3 regions of the Citrobacter sp. GW821-FHT07H02 genome follow, and region 2 is predicted to be linked to each of the others. Evidence: predicted binding sites of a transcription regulator. Region 2 holds the regulator's gene; each other region holds the start of a gene.
What was found. Region 2 encodes CRP, which controls carbon source genes, mostly activating them, when cyclic AMP is high. Its sites were predicted from a motif close to ATGTGANNNNNNTCACAT; they were not measured.

Region 1: the regulator CRP is predicted to act here: its motif matches at 1,850-1,867, upstream of epd (erythrose-4-phosphate dehydrogenase).
Region 3: the regulator CRP is predicted to act here: its motif matches at 1,890-1,907, upstream of focA (formate transporter FocA).

The regions. Positions count from the first base shown of each region.
Region 1 covers NZ_JBWKPZ010000011.1:56,347-60,615, forward strand. The annotation lists gene AC07NP_RS12870 (energy-coupling factor transporter transmembrane component T) at 1-656, opposite strand, end outside; gene AC07NP_RS12875 (ECF transporter S component) at 656-1,234, opposite strand; gene AC07NP_RS12880 (PPC domain-containing DNA-binding protein) at 1,260-1,685, opposite strand; gene epd (erythrose-4-phosphate dehydrogenase) at 2,061-3,080, shown strand; gene pgk (phosphoglycerate kinase) at 3,129-4,269, shown strand, end outside.
Region 2 covers NZ_JBWKPZ010000002.1:381,127-385,395, reverse strand. The annotation lists gene AC07NP_RS04900 (phosphoribulokinase) at 1-754, shown strand, start outside; gene AC07NP_RS04895 (OsmC family protein) at 801-1,205, opposite strand; gene crp (cAMP-activated global transcriptional regulator CRP) at 1,514-2,146, shown strand; gene AC07NP_RS04885 (YccS/YhfK family putative transporter) at 2,198-4,269, shown strand, end outside.
Region 3 covers NZ_JBWKPZ010000001.1:577,226-581,494, reverse strand. The annotation lists gene ycaO (30S ribosomal protein S12 methylthiotransferase accessory factor YcaO) at 1-1,560, shown strand, start outside; gene focA (formate transporter FocA) at 1,966-2,823, shown strand; gene pflB (formate C-acetyltransferase) at 2,883-4,269, shown strand, end outside.

The DNA.
Region 1 (4,269 bases), on a different contig from region 2:
CTGTAGCGCGCCATACGCTGAAACGTACTGTCCGCTGGTGCCCATAGCGTGGTACGGCGTCGGTGTAAACGAAACGCCCGCATATCCAGTGCTGCGCCGCGTACCGCCAGATCGTTGAGGGCATTATGTGTCAGAGGAACAATCAGCGCTGGCATGGCGCGAAGCCGCTGATACCAGCCTTCATCCAGCGGCACGCCGCGTGCGCGTTGCGCTTCGTGAATGATCGACAGCTGTTGCCTGAGCTGTTCTACCACCAGCAGCGGTCCCGCAAACAGGTAGGCGACCCCTGGGGGTAAGCGAGACGCAAACAGCGCACGGATAAACTGGCGAACCGGTACGTACTGCATCCAAAGTTGTGACGTGGAGACTATCGCCAGAATCCGCAGCCACAACGTTATGGCTTGCGCCCAGCGCTGTGGATCGCGCGGCTTGCCGCTGATCCACTCGCTCAACCACCCACCGTGCACGAGCCACAGGCCAAATCCCAGCGAAAGCATCAGCCACGCAACGTATTTTGCCCGCTGACGTGTGGCCTTCACCCCCGCTAAACAGAGAAAGGCGGCTCCGCTGTAGAGCGGAAGTATGACGTCAGTGGGCAGCAGCAGCGTGGAGCAGGCCGCCAACGCCCACAGGGTTAACGAGGTGAACGGGTGCATTAGCGCACGGCTGACATCGTTGGGAAATGGCGTGTGGTGCGAAGCGGCAACTGTCGCAATAGCATCCAGACGATGACCGCCGTCAGGATCTTATCGACCAGATTGGCGCCCAGCACGGTAATGGCGACAGATTCCACCAGATTCTGGCCGACAGAGTGCATCCAGGCGATGAACAGATCGGCACCGCTGCCGGTCACGCCACCAAAGAGCGCGGTACGCAAGGGCACAGCAACCAGCGTGACCGCCAGTGTAATCACCACGCCGCTGGCCACGACTTTCGGTAATGTGCGAAACCAGCCAGCCCGGGCCAGCCATCCTGCGACAAGACCAATGACCATGGCGACGGGCGCGAATGCCGCCGCAATAGGATCGGTCAACAATCCCCACAGTAGATTGGTCAGTAATCCGGTCAACATACCGATGACGGGACCTAACAGCACTGCGCTTATCAGGGTGCCGATAGAATCCAGAAAAATGGGCAGTTTCAGCATGCTGATGAGCTGTCCGCCGATCATATTGATGGCTATAGAAATCACAATCAGCACCAGCGACTGGCTGGAAAATTGACGACGCGCCATAAAGAACCTCTTACCAGGTGAAGGATTAACGGGGGGAAATAACCAGTTCGTCATAGGTGGAAATCGCACAAGGCTGGCGGCTAAACGCCAGTGCGGTCAGCTCGCCGATCACCAGTTCAAGCGTGGTACGTACGGTACAGCCAGGCATCATATGGCCGCCCAGCATGGCGCCCTTTGGGTCTGAGACGCAGAGATGCAGATGTTCGCCAGCGAGTTCGAACGTGCCGCTTAACGAGATCACTTCATAGGTTCCGCGAAGCAGTGTGGTGTCTTCCTGTCCGGCGTACCGCAGGGCGACGTGGGTCAGACTGCCGGTACAACCTGCAATCCACGCGGCTTGTAGCTGGTATTGATTTATAAACGCATGTAACTGTGTGAAAACTTCCTGACCGGGAAGCAAACGAAGCGCATAAAACCGTGCTTCAGACGAGGGGAGATGAGATGTAGTCATATTTTGGGGGACTCCGAGACTCGGACGTAAAGCTGATAATATAGACGCTGGTGGCTGTGCTTCCTGATATAAATCAGGATTTCTAACGCGACAACGAAAAGATCTTGCTACGCTTATTCACAATTCTGGAATATGGAATAAAACCAACGTGTGTGGGTGCTGAAATGTGACGTAAGTCAGATAACTGCGTTCTTTGGCTGGACAATCATTCCTTTTATTCCTCGTTTCGCTTATTCTAGCTGAAGCGTTTCAGTCGATTAAATGTTCGACAAATAATCAATCAGTCGCAGTTTGCGACAGGTAAGGTTTTCCTCGACGATTTGCTGGATTACTCTGTCAGCCTCATTTGAATCGGGATAGCCTTGCAGGAGACCTATGACCGTACGCGTAGCGATTAATGGCTTTGGTCGCATCGGGCGTAATGTGGTTCGTGCTTTATATGAATCCGGACGTCGGGCGGAAATCACCGTGGTGGCAATCAACGAGCTGGCGGATGCTGCAGGCATGGCGCATTTGTTGAAATATGACACCAGCCATGGACGTTTTGCCTGGGATGTTCGCCAGGAGCGCGACCAACTCATTGTTGGCGATGATGCTATTCGCATTCTGCACGAACGGAGTATCGACGCGCTTCCCTGGCGTGAACTGGGTGTTGATATTGTGCTGGATTGCACCGGCGTCTACGGCAACCGCGAGCACGGCGAGGCACATATCGCCGCTGGCGCAAAGAAAGTGCTCTTTTCACATCCTGGCAGCAACGATCTCGACGCCACCGTGGTATTTGGCGTGAATCAGGAACAGTTGCGGGCTGAACACCACATTGTCTCGAATGCCTCCTGCACGACCAATTGCATTATTCCGGTCATCAAGTTGTTGGATGATGCTTATGGCATTGAGTCCGGAACCGTCACCACGATCCACTCGGCCATGCACGATCAACAGGTGATTGATGCGTATCATCCTGACCTGCGGCGTACGCGAGCCGCGAGCCAGTCGATTATTCCGGTTGATACCAAACTGTCCGCCGGTATTACGCGAATTTTTCCGCAATTCAACGATCGATTCGAAGCGATTGCTGTTCGCGTTCCGACCATAAATGTGACGGCGATCGACTTAAGCGTGACGGTGAAAAAACCAGTAAAAGCCAATGAAGTCAATCAGTTGCTGCAAAAAGCAGCACAAGGTGCATTTCATGGTATAGTTGACTATACGGAATTACCGTTGGTCTCGATAGATTTTAACCACGACCCGCACAGTGCCATCGTCGATGGGACTCAAACACGCGTGAGTGGTGCGCACCTGATTAAGACTCTGGTCTGGTGCGATAATGAATGGGGCTTTGCTAACCGAATGCTCGACACAACGTTAGCTATGGCTGCTATTGGTTTCAGGTAAGGCGCGTGAGCGCTTGCAAAACTTTAAGAATCAACGAGAGGATTCACCATGTCTGTAATTAAGATGACCGATCTGGATCTTGCTGGTAAACGTGTTTTTATCCGTGCGGATCTGAACGTACCAGTTAAAGAAGGGAAAGTAACCAGCGACGCGCGTATCCGTGCTTCCCTGCCAACCATCGAACTGGCCCTGAAGCAGGGTGCAAAAGTGATGGTAACTTCCCACCTGGGTCGTCCTACCGAAGGCGAGTACAACGAAGAATTCTCTCTGCTGCCGGTTGTTAACTACCTGAAAGACAAACTGTCTAACCCGGTTCGTCTGGTAAAAGATTACCTGGACGGCGTTGAAGTTGCAGCCGGTGAACTGGTGGTTCTGGAAAACGTTCGCTTTAACAAAGGCGAGAAGAAAGACGACGAAGCGCTGTCCAAAAAATACGCTGCATTGTGCGACGTATTCGTCATGGATGCTTTCGGTACGGCTCACCGTGCACAGGCTTCTACTCACGGTATCGGCAAATTTGCAGACGTAGCATGTGCAGGCCCGCTGCTGGCTGCTGAGCTGGACGCACTGGGCAAAGCACTGAAAGAACCGGCTCGTCCGATGGTGGCTATCGTTGGTGGTTCTAAAGTTTCTACCAAACTGACTGTTCTGGACTCTCTGTCTAAAATCGCTGACCAGCTGATCGTTGGCGGTGGTATCGCCAACACCTTCGTTGCTGCTCAAGGCCACAACGTCGGCAAATCCCTGTACGAAGCTGATCTGGTTGATGAAGCAAAACGTCTGCTGACCATCTGCGACATCCCGGTTCCGGCTGACGTTCGCGTAGCGACTGAGTTCTCTGAATCCGCAGCGGCTACCCTGAAATCTGTTTCTGACGTTAAAGAAGACGAGCAGATCCTGGATATCGGTGATGCTTCTGCACAGCAACTGGCTGAAATCCTGAAGAATGCAAAAACCATTCTGTGGAACGGTCCGGTAGGCGTGTTTGAATTCCCGAACTTCCGTAAAGGTACTGAAATCGTTGCTAACGCCATTGCAGACAGCGAAGCATTCTCCATCGCAGGCGGCGGCGACACTCTGGCCGCTATCGACCTGTTCGGTATCGCTGACAAGATCTCCTACATTTCCACTGGCGGCGGCGCATTCCTCGAATTCGTGGAAGGCAAAGTACTGCCGGCAGTAGCTATGC
Region 2 (4,269 bases):
GGAAGGCGACAGTTTTCACCGCTATACCCGCCCGGAAATGGACATGGCGATCCGCAAAGCGCGGGACGCCGGGCGGCATATCAGTTATTTCGGCCCCGAAGCCAATGATTTTGGCCTGCTGGAACAAACGTTCAGCGAGTACGGACAAGTGGGCAAAGGCCAGTCGCGGAAATATCTGCATACCTACGATGAAGCAGTACCGTGGAATCAGGTGCCGGGAACCTTCACGCCGTGGCAACCCTTGCCTGAACCGACCGACGTCCTGTTCTATGAAGGGCTGCACGGCGGCGTAGTGACGCCGCACCATAACGTGGCGCGCCATGTGGATTTACTGGTTGGCGTAGTACCGATCGTGAACCTGGAGTGGATACAAAAACTGATCCGCGACACCAGCGAGCGCGGACACTCCCGCGAGGCGGTGATGGATTCGGTGGTTCGCTCAATGGATGATTACATCAACTACATCACCCCGCAGTTCTCCCGTACGCATATTAACTTCCAGCGTGTACCCACGGTAGACACCTCGAATCCCTTTGCGGCAAAAGGCATCCCGTCATTAGACGAGAGCTTTGTCGTTATTCATTTTCGTAATCTGGAAGGGATCGATTTTCCCTGGTTGCTGGCGATGCTTCAGGGTTCATTCATTTCCCACATCAATACATTAGTCGTGCCGGGCGGCAAAATGGGACTGGCGATGGAGTTGATTATGCTGCCGCTGGTTCAGCGACTGATGGAAGGCAAAAAAATCGAATAATGCGCAGCGTTGCCGGATAAGCGTCACGCCCTCCGGCAACCTGAGATCACGCGGCAATCACTTCGTATGAGTGCGTGATATTCACCGCTTTTTCCAGCATCAACGCAACAGAACAATATTTTTCTGCAGAAAGATCAACAGCGCGCGAAACGGCGGCGTCTTTCAGGTCATTGCCAGTCACAATGAAATGCAGATTGATATGCGTGAACAGGCGCGGCGCCTCTTCACGACGCTCGGAAGTGAGCTTCACTTCGCAGTTGGTCACATCCTGGCGTCCCTTTTGCAGAATAGACACCACATCAATCGCACTGCAGCCACCCGCGGCCATTAACACCATTTCCATCGGACTCGGCGCTTTATCACCGGAGTTACCATCCATCAAAATTTGGTGGCCGGAAGCAGACTCTCCCAGGAAGGTTAGCCCTTCGACCCATTTCACACGCGCTTGCATATTTCGTAACTCCAATGTTTCAATTTTCCTGACAGATTACGCGGACATAACAAATCTCGCAATGGAAGGCGACCTGCATCATGCTGAAGCGAGACACCAGGAGACACACGGCGAAAGCTATGCTAAAACAGTCAGGATGCTACAGTAATACATTGACGTACTGCATGTATGCAGAGGACATCACATTACAGGCTGCAGTACATTTTTAGCAGCCCCCTTCCCTGGCAGCGGGAAGCATATTTTGGCAACCCCAGAGACAGCGTCGTTTTCTGGCTCTGGAGACAGCTTATAACAGAGGATAACCGCGCATGGTGCTTGGCAAACCGCAAACAGACCCGACTCTCGAATGGTTCTTGTCTCATTGCCACATTCATAAGTACCCGTCGAAGAGCACGCTGATTCACCAGGGTGAAAAAGCAGAAACGTTGTACTACATCGTTAAAGGCTCAGTGGCAGTGCTGATTAAAGACGAAGAAGGGAAAGAGATGATCCTTTCTTATCTGAATCAGGGCGATTTCATTGGCGAATTAGGCCTGTTTGAAGAAGGCCAGGAACGCAGTGCATGGGTACGTGCAAAAACGGCCTGTGAAGTCGCTGAAATCTCCTACAAAAAATTTCGCCAACTGATCCAGGTGAACCCGGATATTCTGATGCGCCTGTCTTCCCAGATGGCTCGTCGCCTGCAAGTTACGTCCGAAAAAGTCGGCAACCTTGCCTTCCTCGACGTAACTGGTCGTATCGCTCAGACTCTGCTGAACCTGGCGAAGCAACCCGATGCGATGACTCACCCGGACGGCATGCAAATCAAAATCACCCGTCAGGAGATCGGTCAGATCGTTGGCTGTTCTCGCGAAACCGTTGGTCGTATTCTGAAAATGCTGGAAGATCAGAACCTGATCTCCGCGCACGGTAAGACCATCGTCGTCTACGGCACTCGTTAACCCCGTCGAAATGGCGTATTACCCTGTAATGCGCCATTTTTGTTGGCACCGATGTGGCGAAGACTGATTTATCACCCTGAAATCAACTACGCACTGCGGCAAACGCTGGTGCTGTGTTTGCCTGTGGCGATCGGCCTTATCATTGGCCAGTTGCATCTGGGATTGCTCTTTTCTCTCGTTCCCGCCTGCTGCAACATTGCCGGGCTTGATACTCCCCACAAACGCTTTTTCAAACGCTTAGTCATTGGCGCATCGCTGTTTGCCGGATGCAGCCTGGCCATGCAGCTACTGCTCGCGCAAGCAATACCGCTACCGCTGATTCTGACGGGTTTAACGCTGATTCTTGGCGTGACGGCGGAACTCAGCGCCTTGCATGCCCGACTCCTGCCTGCCTCGCTTATCGCCGCTATTTTCACGCTAAGCCTGGCCGGTAACATGCCCGTCTGGGAGCCGTTGCTGATCTATGCCCTGGGCACCCTGTGGTACGGGCTTTTTAACTGGTTTTGGTTCTGGCTCTGGCGTGAACAACCGCTACGCGAGTCACTCAGTTTGTTGTACCGCGAGCTGGCCGACTACTGCGAAGCCAAATACAGTCTGCTCACCCAGCATGCCGATCCTGAAAAAGCGCTGCCGCCCTTGTTGGTACGCCAACAGAAGGCGGTGGATCTCATCACCCAGTGTTACCAGCAAATGCACATGCTGTCGGCACATCACAATAATGAATATAAACGCCTGCTGCGGGCCTTCCAGGAAGCGCTGGACTTACAGGAACATATCTCCGTCAGTCTGCATCAGCCAGAAGAGGTGCAAAAGCTGGTCGAACGCAGCCATGCGGAGCAGGTGATTCGCTGGAACGCGCAAACGGTCGCTGCGCGCTTGCGCATCCTGGCGGATGACATTCTGTATCACCGCCTGCCGACTCGCTTTAGCATGGAAAAGCAGATTGGCGCGCTGGAGAAAATCGCCAACCAGCATCCCGATAACCCGGTGGGTCAGTTCTGTTACTGGCACTTTAGCCGCATTGCCCGTGTATTGCGGACCCAACGCCCACTCTATGCCCGCGACCTGATGGCGGATAAACAACGCCGACTCCCGCTGATCCCGGCCCTAAAAAACTATCTGTCCTTCAAATCGCCCGCTTTGCGAAATGCCGGGCGCATCAGCGTAATGCTGAGTATCGCCAGCCTGATGGGCAGCGCGTTACATCTGCCGAAACCGTACTGGATCCTGATGACGGTGCTGTTTGTAACGCAAAACGGCTACGGCGCGACGCGGGTTCGCATACTACACCGTTCGGCGGGCACGCTGGTTGGACTGGTGATTGCGGGTGTGACGCTACACTTCCACATCCCTGAAGGCTTCACGCTGGCGGGCATGCTGGTCATTACGCTGGTGAGTTATCTGATCATTCGTAAAAACTACGGCTGGGCAACGGTTGGGTTTACGGTCACTGCGGTGTATACCCTGCAATTGCTGACGTTAAATGGCGAGCAGTACATTGTGCCGCGGTTTATTGATACGGTGATTGGCTGCCTGATCGCGTTTGGCGGAACGGTCTGGCTCTGGCCGCAGTGGCAGAGCGGTCTGTTGCGCAAAAACGCCCACGACGCGCTGGAAGCTGACCAGGAAGCCATCCGCCTGATCCTCAGCAGCAATCCACAGGCAACGCCGCTCGCGTATCAGCGTATGCGTGTCAATCAGGCGCACAACACGCTGTACAACTCGCTGAATCAGTCCATGCAGGAACCCGGATTTAACGCGCACTATCTGGCAGATATGAAACTGTGGGTAACGCACAGCCAGTTTATTGTCGAGCACATCAATGCAATGACCACACTGGCGCGGGAACATACGATGCTGACGCCAGACCTTGCGCAACGCTATCTGGAATCGTGCGAAATTGCGCTCCAGCGCTGCCAGCAGCGTCTGGAGTATGACGGACCGGGCAGTTCTGGCGATGTGAATATTCTGGAAGCGCCAGAGACGCTCTCCCATGGGCCATTAAGTACCCTGGAACAACACCTGCAGCGCATACTGGGCCACCTGAACACCATGCACACCATTTCGTCGGTCGCCTGGCGTCAACGGCCTCACCACGGGATCTGGCTCAGCCGTCGGTTACG
Region 3 (4,269 bases), on a different contig from region 2:
GCACTGGCCTCCGCGCTGGGCGAATATTTTGAGCGTCTGTCCACGAACTATTTCTTTGCTGATTTCTGGCTCGGCGACACCATCGCCAACGGTCCGTTCGTACATTACCCGAACGAAAAATGGTTCCCGTTAACCGAAGACGACGACGTTCCTGAAGGTCTGCTGGATGCGCGTCTGCGTGCGTTTTACGATCCGGATAACGAACTGACCGGAAGCATGCTGATTGACCTGCAGTCCGGTAACGAAGAGCGCGGCGTCTGCGGTCTGCCGTTTACCCGCCAGTCTGATAACAAGACCGTGTATATTCCGATGAATATTATCGGCAACCTGTATGTCTCTAACGGGATGTCCGCCGGTAACACACCGAATGAAGCGCGCGTTCAGGGGCTGTCTGAAGTTTTTGAACGTTATGTGAAGAATCGCATTATCGCGGAAAGCATCAGCCTGCCGGAAATCCCAGCCGATGTGCTGGCGCGTTATCCGGCGGTAGTCGAATCCATCGCGAAGCTGGAAGCCGAAGGTTTCCCGATTTTCGCTTATGACGGTTCATTGGGCGGCCAGTATCCGGTTATCTGCGTGGTTCTGTTCAACCCAGCCAACGGCACCTGCTTCGCCTCCTTCGGTGCGCACCCGGACTTCGGCGTGGCGCTGGAGCGCACGGTCACCGAACTGTTGCAGGGTCGCGGTCTGAAAGATCTTGATGTGTTCACTCCGCCAACTTTTGATGATGAAGAAGTGGCTGAACACACCAACCTCGAAACTCACTTCATCGATTCCAGCGGTCTGATCTCCTGGGATCTGTTTAAGCAGAATGCCGATTATCCCTTCGTTGACTGGAATTTCTCCGGCACCACGGAAGAAGAATTCGCTACCCTGATGGCTATCTTCAATGCTGAAGATAAAGAAGTGTACATCGCCGATTATGAGCACCTGGGTGTTTATGCCTGCCGTATCATTGTGCCGGGCATGTCTGACATCTACCCGGCCGAAGATCTGTGGTTAGCCAACAACAGCATGGGTAGCCATCTGCGCGAAACGATCATTGCTCTGCCAGGCAGCGAGTGGGAAAAAGAAGCTTACCTGAATCTTATCGAACAACTCGATGAAGAAGGTTTTGACGACTTTACCCGCGTACGCGAACTGCTGGGACTTGCAACCGGGCCAGATAACGGTTGGTCTACGCTGCGTATTGGCGAGCTAAAAGCAATGCTGGCGTTGGCAGGCGGCGACCTTGAGCAGGCGCTGATCTGGACTGAGTGGACGATGGAGTTTAACGCCTCTGTCTTCAGCGCTGAACGTGCGAACTACTACCGTTGCCTACAGACATTACTGCTGCTGGCGCAGGAAGAAGATCGTGAACCTCTGCAATATCTGAATGCCTTTATTCGCATGTATGGCGCAGAAGCCGTTGAAGCGGCAAGCGCGGCATTGAGCGGCGAATCGGCGTTTTATGGGTTACAGGCGGTTGACGGCGACTTACTGGCTTTCCCATCGCACCAGTCTCTGTTGAAGGCCTATGAGAAGCTGCAACGTGCAAAAGCCCTCTGGTGGTCAAAATAAAACCGAATAGCATACTCTAAGTAGGCTTGAACACTCGGTTGAGCTATATTACGGGGCGCTTTTAGTGCCCCGTTTTACTTATTTTTGCCTAACCAAAAATAAATGTAATGACAAGGTTAAATATTGGTAGTTGATATTACATAAAATAATGCGTAAGTGTTGCTATATATGTCAATTACTCCATTTTAATTAACTGCATTTCCAGAGGTCCAGAGAAAAAATTCAACTCACATTATAACTTTTAAAATTTATTTTTATTTTATAAATCAATTAATTACATCGCAATCGTGCAAAAACCATGCGACTTGAAGGCCTATAAGCCAGGTGAGATATGATCTATATCAAATTCTCATCTATAATGCTTTGTTAGTATCTCGTCGCCGACTTAATAAAGAGAGAGTTAGTGTGAAAGCTGACAACCCTTTTGATCTATTACTCCCTGCTGCAATGGCCAAAGTGGCCGAAGAAGCAGGTGTCTATAAAGCAACGAAACATCCGCTGAAGACTTTCTATCTGGCGATTACTGCCGGTGTATTCATCTCAATCGCCTTTGTTTTCTATATTACCGCCACAACCGGTACCGGAACGATGCCGTTCGGTATGGCTAAACTGGTGGGGGGTATCTGCTTCTCTCTGGGGCTGATTCTTTGTGTTATCTGCGGCGCAGACCTCTTTACGTCAACCGTACTGATCGTCGTCGCCAAGGCCAGCGGCCGTATCACCTGGGGTCAACTGGCAAAAAACTGGCTTAACGTTTATGTTGGCAACCTGATCGGCGCCTTGCTGTTCGTATTACTTATGTGGCTATCTGGCGAGTATATGACCGCCAATGGCGCATGGGGACTCAACGTTCTGCAAACTGCTGACCATAAAATGCACCATACTTTTGTTGAAGCTGTCTGCCTCGGTATTCTTGCTAACCTGATGGTTTGCCTGGCCGTGTGGATGAGCTACTCGGGTCGCAGCCTGATGGACAAAGCGTTCATCATGGTATTACCGGTCGCCATGTTTGTGGCCAGCGGTTTTGAGCACAGTATCGCAAACATGTTTATGATCCCTTTGGGTATTGTAATCCGCGACTTCGCAACACCGGAATTTTGGGCCGCTGTCGGTTCCGCTCCGGAGAATTTTACTCACCTGACCGTGATGAATTTCATCACCGATAACCTGATTCCGGTTACGATCGGTAACATTATCGGCGGCGGTTTGTTGGTCGGGTTGACATACTGGGTCATTTACCTGCGTGGCAACGACCATCATTAGTCCTTTGATGTTTGTTATACGCAGTAAATAAAAAATCCACTTAAGAAGGTAGGTGTTACATGTCCGAGCTTAATGAAAAGTTAGCCACAGCCTGGGAAGGTTTTACCAAAGGTGACTGGCAGAATGAAGTAAACGTCCGTGACTTCATTCAGAAAAACTACACTCCGTATGAGGGTGACGAGTCCTTCCTGGCTGGCGCGACCGATGCGACCACAGCTCTGTGGGACAGCGTGATGGAAGGCGTTAAACAGGAAAACCGCACTCACGCGCCTGTTGACTTTGACACCTCCGTTGCATCCACCATCACTTCTCACGACGCGGGTTACATCAACAAAGCGCTCGAGAAAATTGTTGGTCTGCAGACTGAAGCTCCGCTGAAACGTGCGATTATCCCGTTTGGCGGCATCAAAATGGTTGAAGGTTCCTGCAAAGCGTACGATCGCGAACTGGACCCGATGCTGAAAAAAATCTTCACCGAATACCGCAAAACCCACAACCAGGGCGTATTCGATGTTTACACCAAAGACATTCTGAACTGCCGTAAGTCTGGCGTTCTGACTGGTCTGCCAGATGCGTATGGCCGTGGCCGTATCATCGGTGACTACCGTCGCGTTGCGCTGTACGGTATCGACTACCTGATGAAAGACAAATACGCTCAGTTCGTCTCTCTGCAGTCCGATCTGGAAAACGGCGTAAACCTGGAAGCAACTATCCGTCTGCGTGAAGAAATCGCTGAACAGCACCGCGCGCTGGGTCAGATCAAAGAAATGGCAGCTAAATACGGTTGCGATATCTCTGGTCCGGCTACCAACGCTCAGGAAGCTATCCAGTGGACCTACTTCGGCTACCTGGCCGCTGTTAAGTCTCAGAACGGTGCAGCAATGTCCTTCGGTCGCGTATCCACCTTCCTGGATGCTTACATCGAACGTGATATCAAAGCAGGCAAAATCACAGAGCTTGACGCTCAGGAAATGATTGACCACCTGGTCATGAAACTGCGTATGGTTCGTTTCCTGCGTACTCCTGAATATGATGAACTGTTCTCTGGTGACCCGATTTGGGCAACTGAATCTATCGGTGGTATGGGCGTTGACGGCCGTACTCTGGTAACCAAAAACAGCTTCCGCTTCCTGAACACCCTGTACACCATGGGTCCTTCTCCGGAGCCGAACATCACCGTTCTGTGGTCTGAAAAACTGCCTCTGAACTTCAAGAAATTCGCCGCTAAAGTGTCCATCGACACCTCTTCTCTGCAGTACGAGAACGATGACCTGATGCGTCCGGACTTCAACAACGACGATTACGCTATCGCTTGCTGCGTAAGCCCGATGGTTGTTGGTAAACAAATGCAGTTCTTCGGTGCGCGTGCAAACCTGGCGAAAACCATGCTGTACGCAATCAACGGCGGCGTTGATGAAAAACTGAAAATCCAGGTTGGTCCGAAAT